3 regions of the Pseudomonas pergaminensis genome follow, and region 2 is predicted to be linked to each of the others. Evidence: riboswitches for the same ligand, from Rfam matches in the RefSeq annotation. Region 2 holds a riboswitch; each other region holds the start of a gene.

Region 1 (5,439 bases), 1.8 Mb from region 2:
GGGAGAGATCATCGTGTTCCCTGCCGAGTACATGTTCATCGACATCATCGCGCCCGAGCCTCTGCGGGGCATGTACTACGGCGCGCAAAACCTCGGCAACGTCGGCGCAGCCCTAGGGCCGGTGCTGTGCGGGATGGTGCTGGCGACACAGCCCGCCCACGCCATGTTCTACATGCTGGCGCTGTTTGTGGTCGCGGGCGGGTTGCTCTACAGCCTGGGCGCGTGCCTGGCAGGCAGGGTTAAAGCTGCCACCTGAACATCAGCAGCGCACATGCCGACGCACACACTGCACCAGCCCGTCCAGCGCCTGCGACTTCACCGGCGCCAGCACGCAGACCGTGTGCTCGCGCTGAGCCTCCTTCACCGTCAGGGTGTAATGCACCTGGCCCGGATTACCAGTGGCAGGTGCATTGCTTTGCGGCAATTGAAAGAAGTCGCAGGCCTCGACAAGCCGCCGCAACTCCTTCTGGTCCTGCTCCGGCAGCGCGTCCAGTTCCACCGTCTGTGGCTTGGCCAGGCCCGGAAAGAACCCAGGCCCGCCATTTTCCTTGATTGAAATTTGCATGGTTGTTCCTCGCGTCAGACAGCAATGCCGACCGCCTTCCAACCGTCCTTGACCGCTTTCTGTTCATCCTTGTTTGCGCCGTAGAGTCGGCCCGCAACATCGTAAGTGATACGCGCAAAGCGCAGGAAGCCGGAGTTGGGCCGCAGCCGCGCATCGCGCAGCGCGTCATACCAGATGCGCCCGGCGCGCTCCCAGGCAAACCCGCCCAGCGCTGTCGCCACCTGGTAGAACGCATGGTTGGGAATGCCGGAATTGATATGCACCCCGCCGTTATCCTCGTAGGTTTGCACAAAATCATCCATGTGCCCGGGCTGCGGGTCCTTGCCCAGCAGTTTGTCGTCAAACGCGGTGCCGGGGGCCTTCATCGAACGCAGGGCGGTGCCTTTGATCTTCTTGGTGAACAGCCCTTTGCCGATCAGCCAATCGGCGTCTTCCGCGCTTTGCTTCAACGCGTATTGCTTGATCAGCGAACCGAACACGTCCGACAGCGACTCGTTCAACGCCCCGGACTGGTTGAAATACATCAGCTTGGCCTCGTCTTCGGTGACGCCATGGGCCAACTCATGGCCAATCACGTCGAGGGCCACCGTGAAGCGGTTGAACAACTGCGCGTCTCCATCCCCGAACACCATCTGGGTCGAGTTCCAGAACGCGTTGTTGTAGTTCTGGCCAAAATGCACGGTGGCGTCCAATGCCATGCCGGCATCGTCGATGGAGTTGCGGTCAAAGACCTCGTCGAAAAAATCGAAGGTGGCGCCCAAGCCATCATAGGCCTCGTCCACCGCCGCATCACCGCTGGCAGGCTGCCCTTCGCCACGGATCAGCGTGCCGGGCAGGCTATCGGTACCTGCGGCGCTGTAGATCGAGCGACGCTTGCCGGCGCCCATGGCCAGGGCCATGCGCGCCGGGCCTTGGGCCGGTACGACGACCATGCGCAACGAGCGGAACGTGCTGTCCTTGGCGCGGGTGCGCAGCGCGACCTCCCGTTGCGCCTTGTCGCCGTTGCGCGCGATCTGGTCGAGCATATAGGGCGGGATGAGGCAGAAAATCGGATTGCGATGCTGCTGACGAACACACATTGGCTGGCTCCATTTGGCATGTGACAACGTCCGAGTAATCGATTCAGGATAGACCCAGGGGGCTAACGCGCATCATCAATTGTCATTAACGTATGTTGCAGTCGTGTTTATCCAAGGAGGACTTACCGATGCCCGCACGTAAAACCAAAATCGACCTTTCGTACCGTCCCCGGCTCGCCGACCTGCGCCCATTGATCGCACCAAGCCCCACGTTACTGGCGGCGCGAGCGGCGACACCCCGCGTCACACCGGCCAAAGACTTGAAGGACCGGCGCGGTTACGCTGACGACTTTCTCGGCAGCTTCGCGGTGCCCTGGCCCACGGTCGAGGAGGCCTTGGCGGCTGATACACAGAAACGCCTGGACTACACGCACTTCTCAATCACGATGTCACGCGCGAAGCGCCTCGCACTGTACGTGGGCGTCAACATCGACGGCGGCCAGCACGTAGACATCATCCGCAGCAACGACACCTGGGCCTATGACGGCCGCTTGCCCACGGACGCACAGGTGGGCGAAGCGCTCTATGCCAGCAATGGCCTGGACCGCGGCCACCTGGTCCGCCGCCAAGACCCCAACTGGGGCGACACGGCGCAAACCGCCAACCTCGACACCTTCCATTTCACCAACTGTTCGCCGCAGATGAGCGGGTTCAACCAGAAGACCTGGCTGGAGCTCGAAGACTACATCCTCGACAACACCCAACGCTGGAAAGCCCGGGCCACCGTGTTCAGCGGCCCGGTGTTCGCCGACGACGACCGTGTGTACCGAGGCGTGCAGATCCCCAAGGCATTCTGGAAAGTCGTCGCCTACCTCAGCGATGACGGCAAGCCTTCGGCCAGTGCCTACATGATCGATCAGAGCCGCGAACTGGGCCAACTCGACCTGGTGTTCGGCCAACTCAGGACCTACCAGCGCAGCGTGATCCAGATAGAACGCCTGACCGGCATCCGCTTCGCCAACCTGGCCGACTACGACGGTTTCAGCAACGAAGAACGCGCCACCGGCACGCGCATTGAAGCGCTGATACAAGGTCCAGAGGACATTCGTCTCTGACCGAGGCTTCACATGTTGAACGGCGTCACACCCAACACCAACCACGATGCGAAGCGAGCCGCTCTTGCTCTTGCTCTTGATCCTGCTTTTGATCTCAGGCGCCCCGTCAAACACGCTGGCCGGAATTCGACAGGGATTTGGGGGGTAAACCGGCAGGGATGCCGGTTTAGCCGCCCCGCGCCATGGATGGCGCGTGGCGGCGGCCCCCCAAATACCTGTCGGATTACGGGCACACCGAGCCTAGGCGAGGTGCCGAGTGTTGGGGCAAGAGCCCTTTGGTTACTTTGGGGCTCTTTTCCAAAGTGACCCGCCGTAAGGACGGAACCCATAGCAGCCCTTACCTAAATAACGGATATGTACCCGGTAAGATCCAACATCTAGGTCGGCTGTCAGGCCGCCTTCGCAGGCAAGCCAGCTCCCACATTTGGATCGTGGGGTGACAGTTAGAGTGTGGTCGGCTGTCAGGCCGCTTTCGCAGGCAAGCCAGCTCCCACATTTGGATCGTGGGGTGGCAGTTAGAGCGTGGTCGGCTGTTAGGCCGTCTTCGCAGGCAAGCCAGCTCCCACATTTGGATCGTGGGGTGGCAGTTAGATTGTGGTCGGCTGTCAGGCCGCTTTCGCAGGCAAGCCAGCTCCCACATTTTTGGATCGCGGGGGGACAGTTAGAGTGTGGTCGTCTGTCAGGTCGTCTTCGCAGGCAAGCCAGCTCCTACATTTTTGGATCGCGGGGCGACAGTTAGTTTGTGGTCGGCTGTCAGGCCGCTTTCGCAGGCAAGCCAGCTCCCACATTTAGATCGCGGGGCAACAGTAAAAGAGTGGTCGGCAGTTAGGCCGCCTTCGCGAGCAAGTCAGCTCCCACACTCTGGATCGCGGCGGTTAACAGTAAGGTTGCGCCCGGCCGTCAAGCCGCCAGCGCCGTACCCAGCGTGGTGTCGATACCTGCGCCCGTTGGCCGCCCCTCATTGCGCATTGATGTAATGAAACTGCGCCTGGGTCTTCTCAACCGCCGTACGCACTTTATCCTTCTGCGCATCGGTGCCCGAGTAATAAATCTGCATGCCCTTCAAATCCTGCCCTTCAACCGCCTTGCCAATCACGGCAACATCAACCGGCGTACTGGCACCGATAATCAAAAAGAACCCATCGCCCAAGCGCTTGGCATTGAGCAGCTCTCCCCGCAGTTGCGCAGCGTTCTGCTCACCGGCCATGGAAATCGCCAAGGTATCGCCGAACATACCGCTCTTGGGGATGCTCGTCGTGTGCAAACGGAGCTGTTCCGACCCGGCCGGCATCGATTTGACATAAGCGGTGGTGGCCTCATCAAAAATCTGCTTTTCAGATTTACCCTGGGTGGCACAACCGGCGAGCGTGGCGACGAGGACGAGCGCGATGAAAGATTTCACTGTGTATTCCTTGTGATAAAGCGATCCATTGGCTGCGCATCATAGGAGCCCCACCGTCAAAGAGCTACCACTGGCTTTTCGGCCTCCCGTTCAACCTCGCGATCGACTACCATACCGCACCGGTTCCCAAACGGGACTAATAGGGAATTCGAAGCGCGGTACCTGCGCGCCAATCGGAACTGCCCCCGCAACTGTAGGTGCTGAGCCTGCTCCTCGATGCCACTGGACCTTGTCCGGGAAGGCCGGAGCGTGGCGACGACGCATCAGTCAGGAGACCTGCCGGCTCATGCTCAATCACTAACCGGCGGGGTGTCCGGGAAGGACATTCTTGCCTGTCTCTACCACAGCGCTCGAGGGTGTGTTTCCGAACCGTACCTCCCCAGTTCCACGTACGGTTCATTCGGAGATAGCCCCATGCTGCCACGCGTTACCGCCCTGCTCACCGGCATTGGCTGCTGTGCCCTGGCCCACGCCGCGCCCACCCACTACCCGCTGACCGTGGAAAACTGCGGCAGCAGCCTCAGCTTCCAACAAGCCCCCGCCCGTAGTGTGACCATCGGCCAAGCCGCCACCGAGATGCTGTATGCCTTGGGCGTGGGCGACAAAGTGGTCGGCACCTCGCTGTGGTTCAACAGTGTGTTGCCGCAATACAAAACGCAGAACGACCGCATCGAGCGCCTGGCCAACAACGAGCCGAGCTTCGAAGCCGTGATCGCCAAGCGCCCGCAACTGGTGGCCGCCGAGCTGGAATGGGTGGTCGGGCCGCAAGGCGTGGTCGGCACCCGCGAGCAATTCCATGAACTGAAGATCCCCACCTACCTGCTGCCCTCCGACTGTGAAGGCAAGGACAACTTGGTGGGCGCCGACGGCACGCGGCTGGAGCCGTTCCGTATCGAGACTATCTATAAGAGCATCAGCCAACTGGCGCAGATTTTCGACGTTCAGGATCGCGGCCAGCAGTTGAACGATGAGCTCAAGGCACGCCTGGCCAGGTCCGTCGCCACCGTGCAAGGCAAAGGCCTCAAGCAGGCCAGCGCGCTGGTGTGGTTCTCCAGTTCGGAGATGGCCAGCGACCCGTACGTGGCCGGCCATAAAGGCATTCCCGAATTCATGCTGCAAACCCTCGGCCTGTCCAACGTGGTGCAGTCCGATGAAGAGTGGCCCGCCGTCGGCTGGGAAACCATTGCCAAGGCCAACCCGACCTTCCTGGTGATCGCGCGCATGGACCGCCGCCGCTACCCCGCCGACGACCATGAAAAGAAACTGGCGTTTTTGCGCAGCGACCCGGTGACGCGCAACATGGATGCGGTGAAAAACAACCGTATCATCATCCTCGAC
Region 2 (5,439 bases):
CATATCCGTTGCTGCGGTAATGGCCGCTTATGGTTCCGCCCTTACGGCGGGTCACTTTGCAAAAGCGGCAAAGTAACCAAAGCGCTCTTGCCCCAACACTCGGTACCTCGCCTAGGCTCGGTATGCCCGTAATCCGACAGTGATTTGGGGGGCCGCCGCCACGCGCCATCCATGGCGCGGGGCGGCTAAACCGGCATCCCTGCCGGTTTACCCCCCAAATCCCTGCCGAATTCCGGCCAGCGTGTTTGACGGGGCGCCTAAGATCAAAATCAAAAGCACAGCGGCCTGACAGCCGGCTTGAGTGGTGTAAAGCAAAGGCAAAATCAAACGCGGTCTTGTAGGAGCCGGCTTGCCGGCGATGGTCTTCAACGATGACGCGGGGAATCAGACAAAACGCGGCGGTCTCACGTTTTTCGCCGGCAAGCCGGCTCCTACAGAAAACGAAAAGCGTATCTACGATGCGAAGCGAGTCGCTCTTGATCTGAGGCGCCCCGTCAAACACGCTGGCCGAACGCAGGCTTGAATCCGTGGGTAACCCGGCAGGACGCCGGGTTAGCCGCGCTGGGCCAAGGATGGCCCAGCGCGGCGGCCCACGGATTCAAGCCGGAGTGAGGGCACACCGAGCCTAGGCGAGGTGCCGAGTGTTGGGGCGAAGGCCTTTTGGTTACTTTTGGGCCTTTCCAAAAGTGACCCGCTGTAAGAGCGGAACCATAAGCCGCCGTTACCTAAACAACGGATATGCCCCCAACAACCCAATTGACTCCCCTCCCACCCCCATGCTCTCCTACACATCTTGTTTCGGGTGCCCCTCACAGGGTGAAACGGGAAACCGGTGCGTCATAGCGATATGACCAGTCCGGTGCTGCCCCCGCAACGGTAAGCGAGCGAAGTGTCAGATCCACTGTGCCTCCAAGGCATGGGAAGGCGACGCTTAATAGGCGCAATGCCCCTCGCAAGCCCGGAGACCGGCCCGAAAAAATCAGATAACAAACCCGCGGTGGGCGGGCGCTGTTTAAACCCTGCGTGCCCGGCTCGCGGGGTTTTCATGCGCTCGTTTCACCCTGACACCTGAAAGGGACGCGCCATGTCGATCATCAGCAGCACCTCGCACTCCGCCAGCAGCACCTCGACCCTGAGCCAACGCTTGACCGCCGCCATCGGCGCGTCGATCCTCGGCGCGTGCCTGGTGTACTTCGCCGGTTTCTCGCACATCGAAGCCGTGCACAACGCCGCCCACGATACCCGCCACAGCGCCGCGTTCCCGTGCCACTGAGACCTGCCGACATGATCAAGCGTATCGCGCAAACCGCAGGTTTCACCGGTCTTCTGGCCGCCCTGCTGCTGACCCTGTTGCAAAGCTTCTGGGTCGCCCCGCTGATTCTGCAAGCGGAAACCTACGAACATGCCCCTGCCGCCACCGAAGTGGCCCATGCACACACCGAGGGTGGCGCCGCCCACACCCACGACGCCGAAGCCTGGGAACCCGAAGATGGCTGGCAACGCGTGCTGTCCACCACCGGCGGCAACTTGGTAGTCGCGGTCGGGTTTGCGTTGATGCTGGCCGGCCTGTACACCCTGCGTGCGCCGACCCGTACGGCGCAAGGCCTGCTCTGGGGCCTGGCGGGTTACGCAACCTTTGTGCTGGCGCCAACCTTGGGCCTGCCGCCAGAGCTGCCAGGCACCGCCGCGGCTGACCTGGCGCAACGGCAGATCTGGTGGATCGGCACTGCCGCGTCGACCGCCGCCGGTATCGCGCTGATTGTGTTCGGTCGCAACTGGCTGCTCAAAGCGCTGGGCGTGGCGATCCTGGTGGTGCCGCACATGATCGGTGCTCCACAGCCAGAAGTACACTCGATGCTGGCCCCGGAAGCCCTGGAAGCCCAGTTCAAGATCGCTTCGCAATTGACCAACGTCGCATTCTGGCTGGCCCTGGGCCTGATCAGTGCGTGGCTGTTCCGCCGCAACCGTGACGATCAATACGCGGCATGATCCTGGTGGTCGGCCTGGGCTGCCAGCGCGGTTGTGATGTTCACGCCTTGCAGGCCCTGTTTGATGCGGCCCTCGCCGAGGGCGATATCGAGCGCCAGCGCATCACCGCGCTGGCCAGTATCGATCGCAAACAGGATGAACCAGGCCTGCTGGCGCTGGCCAAAGCACTGGACCTGCCGTTGCAGTGTTTCAGCGCCGAGCAACTGGCGGTTTTCGAAAATCGCCTGAGCCACAAATCCGAGGTGGTTTTTGCCCATACCGGCTGTTACGGCATCGCTGAAAGCGCCGCCTTGGCCCTGGCTGAACACCTCGGTCACGCCCCTGCCCGCCTGCTGATCACCCGCAGAAAAAACGCCCAAGCGACCTTTGCATTGGCGTGCGCCGGCTAAAATCCCGATAATCGCCCGCCCAGATCATGAATAACATTCATGCTCGCCCGTTTTTCGACAGGAATTACCATGACCGTCTACTTCATCGGCGCAGGCCCCGGCGACCCGGAATTGATCACCGTCAAAGGCCAGCGGCTGATCCGCAGTTGCCCGGTGATCATCTACGCCGGTTCACTGGTGCCAGCGGCAGTGCTGGAAGGTCATCAGGCCGAAACCCTGGTCAATAGCGCCGAATTGCATCTGGAGCAGATCATCGACCTGATCACGGCCGCCCACGCAAAAGGGCAGGATGTGGCCCGCGTGCACTCCGGTGACCCGAGCCTGTATGGGGCAATTGGTGAACAGATCCGACACTTGCGCGAACTAGGCATTCCGTTCCAGATCATCCCAGGGGTCACTGCCGTGGCAGCCTGTGCGGCGCTGCTGGAAACGGAATTGACCCTGCCCGACATCGCCCAGAGCGTGATCCTGACCCGCTACGCGGATAAAACCAGCATGCCGGCCGGTGAAGACTTCGACAGCCTGGCCCGGCATGCCACAACCATGGCGATCCACCTGGGGGTCAACCACCTGGATAAAATCGTTGCCGAACTGCTGCCGCACTATGGCGCGGATTGTCCGATTGCCGTGGTGCATCGCGCGACCTGGCCGGATCAGGATTGGGCAGTCGGCACCCTCGATGACATTGCCGAGAAAGTGGCGGCAAAAGGGTTTCGACGTACGGCATTGATTGTGGTGGGTCGGGTGCTGGCCAATGATAGTTTCAGTGAGTCTTCGTTGTATCGGGCCGGGCATGCACACCTCTATCGGCCATGATAAACAACCTCACAAAAGATTCACAAACAACTGATATATATGAATAAAACTATAATTTAAGAGCTGACTTGCGCACGATCGCGGCGTATCTGCTGCCGAATCTGTTGACTGACACGCAGCTATCGCCGGCAAGCCGGCTCCTACAGTTAATCTTCGGCGTTAGATAGACGGCGTAAGACGCTGAATTTTAAGCATAAAAAACGGCGCTCACGGGGCGCCGTTTTTTTGTTTGCAGTGAACATCTTACTCAGTAGTAGGCGTTTTCTTTCTGCGTGTGGTCGGTCACGTCACGTACACCCTTGAGCTCCGGAATGCGCTCAAGCAAGGTGCGCTCGATGCCTTCACGCAAAGTCACGTCCGCCTGGCCACAGCCCTGGCAGCCGCCGCCGAACTTGAGCACGGCAATGCCGTCTTCGACCACGTCGATCAGACTGACCTGACCACCGTGGCTGGCCAGCCCAGGGTTGATCTCGGTTTGCAGGTAATAGTTGATGCGCTCGTTGACCGGGCTGTCAGCGTTGACGTTCGGCACCTTGGCGTTTGGCGCCTTGATGGTCAACTGGCCGCCCATGCGGTCGGTGGCGTAGTCGACCACAGCGTCGTCAAGGAAGGCTTCGCTGAAGGCATCGATGTACGCGGTGAAGCTTTTGAGCCCCAGGGCGGTGTCTTCAGGCTTCTCTTCCCCTGGCTTGCAGTAGGCAATGCACGTCTCAGCGTATTGGGTGCCGGGCTGGGTGATAAAGACGCGGATGCCGATACCTGGGGTGTTCTGCTTGGACAGCAGATCAGCCAGGTAATCGTGGGCGGCGTCTGTAATGGTTATGGCAGTCATGGAAACTCCTCACAGGCTTGCCGGCAGTTTACGCCAAAATATTACGTTGGTACAAAGTCCTAGTATTTTTGTCGGGAAAGGACAATCGGAGCCTCCACGCCAAACCAACGCTTGAGCCTGAGGTATGTACCCTTTTCCAGCCAGTGATAGCTGTAAAAGGCGCCAGATGCGGTCAGTACGATGCAAACAGGCAATATCAAGTAGGGGCTGATTCCAGTGTGTCCGACAACCCATCGTCCAGCACACAGCACCAGGTCGTGGAGCAAATACACCGAATAGGAACAATCACCGAGCATCTTCATAAAGCGAGAGCCTTGAAAGAAAGGCTCCAGCATCACAAAACTCATCACCAACATCGCGCTGGGCACCCCCCACTCCAGCACGCGCGGTATATCGGCCCCCTGGTAAATCGCCGCACAAGCCACCACGATTCCCAACAACGGTAGCCATGCCCTGGCCCGAAACAGGCCGCGGCGGTACAGCATGCCGATCACAACGCCCATCAGGAATTCAAAAACCATGTCCTGACGATAAAAGTCGCTGGTCAAGTCGAGCACAGGACCGATGTAGCACACGAGAAACAGTAGCACCGCCACCACCCACAACCGATATGACGGGGGAACCATTAAGGCGATGGCAAACAGGGCATAGAACAGCATCTCGAAGTTCAGGGTCCAGCCGACATTCAGCAGCGGGTAGACCCCATAGCCCCCTGGGTTTTCAGCGCAGAGAAACAACAGCGACATGAGCGCATGACCCAGTTCGAGATGATCATCTGGAAACATCGAGGGGACGACCGCGATGACTACAGCCGTGACCAGGGTATAGAACCAGTACGCTGGAACTATCCTGGCCACTCGCATCAGTATGAATTGCCTGGGTGTCACTGACTTGTCAGCGGTCGCCAGGAAAATCACAAGGCCGCTGATGACAAAGAATACGTCGACCCCTATACCGCCCTTATCGGCGAACACGAACTCCAGAGGGTTATGTGCCTCATAATCGAAAAACGTCCCCATGAAGTGATGCCCCACCACCACCCACGCCGCCAGCGCCCGTAGCGCCTGTACTGAAATCAACATGATCGGAATACCTGTTCCACTCCCGCAAGATAGATATCCGACCGCTTCAGCACCCGCTCAGAGAGATGACTGGATCACTGCCCTTAGTTATAGGTTTTCATAGCGGTTCATGTCCAATACCCCTTCTTCCACCGGCACGGTTTCGCGGATGTACTGCGATAAATCGTGAAAGTACTGCCAGAACAACGGATGACTGCGTCGCACTCCCCAGCGATCCACAATCTTCTCGAAACGCTTGGCATCCTTGGCCTGCTCCATTTCAGCCACGAACTCAGGCACTTCCTGGGCCGGAATATTGAACATGAAGTTCGGGTAGCTACTCAGCACACCC
Region 3 (5,439 bases), 2.1 Mb from region 2:
GGCGAGCAAGGGTTTGCCGGCCGCGTGGTGGGCACGGATAGCGTCGAGCATCGAGGTGTTTTGCGACAGCGCCTGGTGGTGCAATTCAGGGTAGCCACCAGGCAGATAAAGACTGTCGGCGTCAGGCAATTCGCGGTCATGGATCGGCGAGAAGAAGCTCAATTCGGCGCCCATTGCCCGCAGCAGGTCGAGGCTCGCGCCGTAGGTAAAGGCGAAGGCTTCGTCACGCGCCACGGCGATGCGCACGCCCTTGAGCAATGGCTCGGCGTCGATCACTTGCGGCGCGGCAAAGGTCACCGGTGGCGGCAACGCCACTTCGCAACTGCTGCCCAACGCTTGGGCAGCCGCGTCCAGGCGCGCATCGAGGTCATTCAGTTCGCTGGCCTGCACCAGGCCGAGGTGACGACTGGGTAATTCGATACCGGTCTCGCGGGACAAGGCGCCGTACCAGCGCAGGCCTTCGGTGAGGCTGCCTTCCAGCAATTGCGCATGGCGCAGGGTGCCGACGCGATTGGCCAGTACGCCAGCGAATGGCAAATCCGGCTGATAACGCGCCAAGCCCAGCGCCAAGGCGCCGAACGTCTGCGCCATGGCCGTGCCGTCGATCACACCCAGCACCGGCACGCCGAAGTGTCGGGCCAGGTCGGCGCTGGACGGTGTACCGTCGAACAGGCCCATCACGCCTTCGATCAGGATCAGGTCCGCCTCCCCCGCCGCTTCCCACAGCAGGCGGCGACTTTCCTGTTCGCCGACCATCCACATGTCCAATTGGTAAACCGGCGCACCGCTGGCACGCTCGTGGATCATCGGATCAAGGAAGTCCGGGCCGCATTTGAACACGCGCACCTTGCGCCCCAGGTTGCGGTGCAGCCGCGCCAGTGCGGCGGTGACGGTGGTTTTGCCCTGGCCGGACGCCGGTGCGGCAATCAGGACAGCCGGGCAATGACGGGGCTGATTCAAAGTTCGACGCCCTTCTGTGCCTTGATGCCAGCCTGAAACGCGTGCTTGAGCATGCCCATTTCGGTGACGGTGTCGCCCATTTCGATCAATTCAGGCTTGGCACCCCGACCGGTGACCACCACATGTTGCATCGGCGGGCGGGCTTGCAGGTCGCTGAGAACCTGGTCCAAATCGAGGTAGCCGTGCTTGAGGGCGATGTTCAACTCGTCGAGCACCACCAGGCCGATGGCCGGGTCTTGCAGCAATTCACGGGAAACCGCCCAGGCGGCTTCGGCGGCAGCGATATCGCGCTGGCGGTCCTGGGTCTCCCAAGTGAAACCTTCACCCATCACATGGAAGCGCACTTGCTCGGGGAAGCGGCGGAAGAACAACTCTTCGCCAGTGCTGTTGCGCCCCTTGATGAATTGCACCACGCCGCACTGCATGCCGTGGCCCATGGCCCGGGCCAGCATGCCGAACGCGGAGCTGCTCTTGCCTTTGCCGTTGCCGGTCAATACCAGCAGCAAGCCACATTCGTTGGGGGAGTTGGCGATGCGCTCGTCGATCACGGCTTTTTTGCGCAGCATGCGCGCCAGGTGGCGTTCGTCGCGGTCGGGGGAATCGGTCATGGCAGCTCTCCGTTGGGGCTGGACAAAAACGGCGGGCAGGAAAAAAGATAAAAGACAGCCAAGCATCGCCCACCGTGATGCTGTTGGATGTTTCAGGCCGGTCTCCGGGCTCATGAGTGACGCTTGCTTTTGTCGAGCAGGCAGGCCGACGGCGCGCCTTCCCATATCGCTCTCGATACAGTGGCAAAAGGCGCCGTCTTGACTCATTTACCGTTGCGGGGGCAGCGCCGGAATCGCGGCAGCACTGTGTACAAGTGCGCTCACTCACCGGCTTCCCTGTTTCACTCCGTCGACCCATGGGTCACAGAGCACCTGGAACAAGCGGCGAAGGTTAGTGGGTTGGGGGTGGAGCGTCAATTAAAGCTGGCCTTGCACTTGAACCATCGCACTGCCGCCCTCCTCTACCCTTACAGGTATCAAGGAGAACACCATGCATAAAACCAGACTCGCCCTACTCATCATGATCGCCGGCACCCTCGCCGCCTGTGGTGAGAGCTCCACCCTCCAGGTCTCCGACGGCACCGGCCCCTCGCCCAAGCTGCCGGAACCGAACAAGACGCTGATCCCCACCGTGAATATCGCGCCGGCCATCGGCTGGCCCGAAGGCGCGAAGCCCACCGCCGCCGCTGGCACCCAGGTGGCGGCCTTTGCCGACGGCCTGGACCACCCGCGCTGGCTGTATGTGCTGCCCAATGGTGACGTGCTGGTGGCGGAAACCAACGCGCCGCCCAAGCCGGATGACGCCAAAGGCATTCGTGGCTGGGTCATGGAAAAAGTCATGGGCCGCGCCGGTGCCGGTGTGCCAAGCCCGAATCGCATCACGTTGCTGCGTGACGCCGACCACGATGGCGTCGCGGAAACCCGCACAGTGTTCCTCGAAAATCTCAGTTCACCGTTTGGCATGGCGCTGGTCGGCAACGACCTGTACGTGGCCGACTCGGACAAGTTGCTGCGCTTTCCCTATCAACCGGGTGAAACCGCGATCAAGCAAGCCGGCACCAAGGTCGTCGACCTGCCGGGCGGCAGCATCAACCACCACTGGACCAAGAACGTGGTGGCCAGCAAGGACGGCAGCAAGCTGTACGTCAGCGTCGGCTCCAACAGCAATGTGGGGGAAAACGGCCTCGAAGCGGAAGAGGGTCGGGCAGCGATCTGGGAAGTAGACCGCGCCAGCGGCGAGCACCGCATCTTCGCCTCCGGCCTGCGCAACCCCAACGGCATGGCCTGGGAACCCCAGAGCGGCAAGCTGTGGACGGCGGTGAATGAGCGTGACGAGATCGGCAGCGACCTGGTGCCGGACTACATCACCTCGGTCAAGGATGGCGCCTTCTATGGTTGGCCATTCAGCTACTACGGCCAGCATGTCGATGTGCGCGTTTCACCGCAGAACCTGGACCTGGTGGCCAAGGCAATTGCACCCGACTACGCAGTAGGCCCGCACACGGCGTCCTTGGGGCTGACGTTTGCCGAGGGCAGCAAACTCCCGGCGCAGTTCAGCAACGGCGCATTTATCGGCCAGCATGGTTCGTGGAATCGCAAGCCGCACAGTGGCTACAAGGTGATCTTTGTGCCGTTCGAGGGCGGGCAACCCAAAGGACAGCCGGTCGACGTGCTGACGGGGTTCCTCGACAAGGATGAGAAAGCCATGGGCCGGCCGGTGGGCGTGGTGATTGATCAGCAAGGGGATTTGCTGGTGGCCGATGATGTGGGGAACAAGGTGTGGCGCGTGTCGGCCGCTAAATAAACGGTAGGAGCCGGCTTGCCGGCGATGGCGGCATAAAGGGCCTCATCGCCGGCAAGCCGGCTCCTACACAGCGGTATGTCAGGGGTTGCGCGCCAGGTTTCCTGGCAGCACGCGCTTGGCGCTCAGGTAGGCATTCTGCCAATACGCCTTGGACAGGGTATCCAGCTTGACCGTACCGCCGGTTTGCGGCGCGTGCACGAAGCGGCCCTCGCCCACGTAGATCCCGGCGTGGCTGACCTGGGAACCACCACCGGTGGCGAAGAACAGCAGGTCGCCGGTCTGCAGGTTTTGCTCGCTGACATCCTGCGCGCGCATCACGATCAGTTCGCGGGTGGTACGCGGTAGGGAGATCCCCGCCGCATCGCGGAAGACAAAACCGATCAGGCCGCTGCAATCAAAGCCGGAGTCCGGCGTGTTGCCGCCCCAACGGTAAGGCGTGCCGACCAGGCCCAGCGCGCGGAAGAGCACATCTTCGGCCGCAGGCGAAAAATTCTGGGTGGAATAATTGAACACCGGCTTGGGTTTCACCGCTACAGGAGCGGGAGGCGGTGGACGACTTGCGCAGGCGCTGAGCAGCGCGGCGCAAACAATGAGAATAAGGCGGGCCGAGGTCGACATGTGCAGAACAATCCTGGTCTGGATGCGGCTTTCGCTGCCGAACGCTGAAAACCAGAACGCGCAAGCAAAGCTCGCGCGAACGGATTACAACAATATCCAGGGATTCTAGCGCTTACACGTCAAACTTCAAGTATCACTTTAAGTTTACTTGCTAGCGGTAACCGTAGTCGGGGCCATGGCGAGTGCGCGCTTGGCTTCGATGAAGGTTTTGCTCCAGTAGCTGTCGCCCAGGTTGTCGACTCGAACACCGCCACTGCGACGGCTGCTGGAGTGGATAAACTGGTTATCGCCCAGGTAGATACCGGCATGGCTGACGCGACCACGGCCTGCAGTACTGAAGAAAAGCAGATCACCCGGCTTGAGGTTGTTGCGCGCGACCAACGGTGCATTCACGTTGATCATTTCGCGAGTGGAGCGTGGCAGGTTCATGCCAGCTTCTTCACGAAACAGATAGCCGATGAAGCCGCTGCAGTCGAAACCGGCTTCAGAGGTACCGCCGAAACGGTAACGGGTACCGATCAGGGACATGCCGCGTTCGAGGATGCTGTCGGCCAGAACTGGAAGCTGGTAAGGCTTGCTGCCAGAGAAGTTGGCCAGCTCTTTTTCAGTTGCCACTTCTTCTTCGTAAACAGAAGCAGACTGTGCAGCAACGAATTTTGCCTGATTTTGAACCTGTGTTTTTTGCTGTTCTGCCACCTGCTGAGGGTGGGAGGCGCAACCAAACAACAGGGTAACGAGTGCGAGAGGCACGAGGGGTGCGAAGCGATTTAGCATGGGCACGACCGTGGCTGATATGTAAAGAAGTCGAGACTATGCCCACTATCACATCGATTTGCAAATTCAATCGTGATCTATGTGACTTCTTGTTTGGACTATGACATCTAAGCCCTTAACACCCTGTACCTGCCTTTTGCGTGGCCAAACCGGCTAAAACGCATGTTTTCTGGCGCCTGGAATTTGCCGAAAGCTGCGAAAACAGTGGGCTGGCTACCAGCCGAGGGTTTCTTTCAGGAAGGGGATGGTCAGCTTGCGCTGGGCCTGCAAAGACGCCTGGTCGAGTTGTTCGAGCAAATCGAACAACGCGCTCATGCTGCGCGTGCCACGGGTGAGAATAAAATGCCCGACTTCGTCGGTGAGGTGCAGGCCGCGACGTGAGGCGCGCAGTTGCAAAGCGCGCAATTTGTCTTCGTCGGACAGCGGGCGCATCTGGAAGATCAGCGCCAGGGTCAGCCGCGACTTGAGGTCGGCCAGCTTGATCGGCAGCTCACGTGGCGAAGTCGACGCGGCAATCAGCAGGCGCCGGCCGCTGTCACGCAAGCGGTTGAACAGGTGAAACAATGCTTCTTCCCAGTCCGCCTTGCCGGCAATTGCCTGCAGGTCGTCAAGGCACACCAACTCGTATTGCTCGAGGTGGTCAAAGATGCCGATACCGCGATCCATCAATTCCGCCAACGGCAGGTATACCGCCGGTTCGCCCATCTGCTCGAAACGCAGGCACGCGGCCTGCAA

Evidence for each region. Region 2 has a riboswitch for cobalamin ahead of KUA23_RS12540 (CbtB domain-containing protein). Riboswitches for the same ligand answer to the same signal wherever they lie in the genome.
Region 1: it holds a riboswitch for cobalamin, as region 2 does, so the genes downstream of both, KUA23_RS20540 (ABC transporter substrate-binding protein) here and KUA23_RS12540 (CbtB domain-containing protein) in region 2, are expected to answer to the same signal.
Region 3: it holds a riboswitch for cobalamin, as region 2 does, so the genes downstream of both, cobO (cob(I)yrinic acid a,c-diamide adenosyltransferase) here and KUA23_RS12540 (CbtB domain-containing protein) in region 2, are expected to answer to the same signal.

The regions. Positions count from the first base shown of each region.
Region 1 is NZ_CP078013.2:4,548,293-4,553,731, forward strand. It holds gene KUA23_RS20515 (MFS transporter) at 1-256, shown strand, start outside; gene KUA23_RS20520 (protealysin inhibitor emfourin) at 260-565, opposite strand; gene KUA23_RS20525 (M4 family metallopeptidase) at 580-1,644, opposite strand; gene KUA23_RS20530 (DNA/RNA non-specific endonuclease) at 1,773-2,699, shown strand; gene KUA23_RS20535 (hypothetical protein) at 3,658-4,101, opposite strand; cobalamin riboswitch at 4,205-4,399, shown strand; gene KUA23_RS20540 (ABC transporter substrate-binding protein) at 4,516-5,439, shown strand, end outside.
Region 2 is NZ_CP078013.2:2,752,841-2,758,279, reverse strand. It holds cobalamin riboswitch at 784-988, shown strand; gene KUA23_RS12540 (CbtB domain-containing protein) at 1,085-1,273, shown strand; gene KUA23_RS12535 (CbtA family protein) at 1,285-1,989, shown strand; gene KUA23_RS12530 (cobalamin biosynthesis protein) at 1,986-2,378, shown strand; gene cobM (precorrin-4 C(11)-methyltransferase) at 2,448-3,194, shown strand; gene nfuA (Fe-S biogenesis protein NfuA) at 3,442-4,026, opposite strand; gene KUA23_RS12515 (acyltransferase family protein) at 4,086-5,108, opposite strand; gene KUA23_RS12510 (fatty acid cis/trans isomerase) at 5,196-5,439, opposite strand, start outside.
Region 3 is NZ_CP078013.2:4,857,832-4,863,270, forward strand. It holds gene KUA23_RS21960 (cobyrinic acid a,c-diamide synthase CobB) at 1-960, opposite strand, end outside; gene cobO (cob(I)yrinic acid a,c-diamide adenosyltransferase) at 957-1,568, opposite strand; cobalamin riboswitch at 1,647-1,899, opposite strand; gene KUA23_RS21970 (PQQ-dependent sugar dehydrogenase) at 1,999-3,312, shown strand; gene KUA23_RS21975 (C40 family peptidase) at 3,391-3,930, opposite strand; gene KUA23_RS21980 (C40 family peptidase) at 4,075-4,704, opposite strand; gene hda (DnaA regulatory inactivator Hda) at 4,918-5,439, opposite strand, start outside.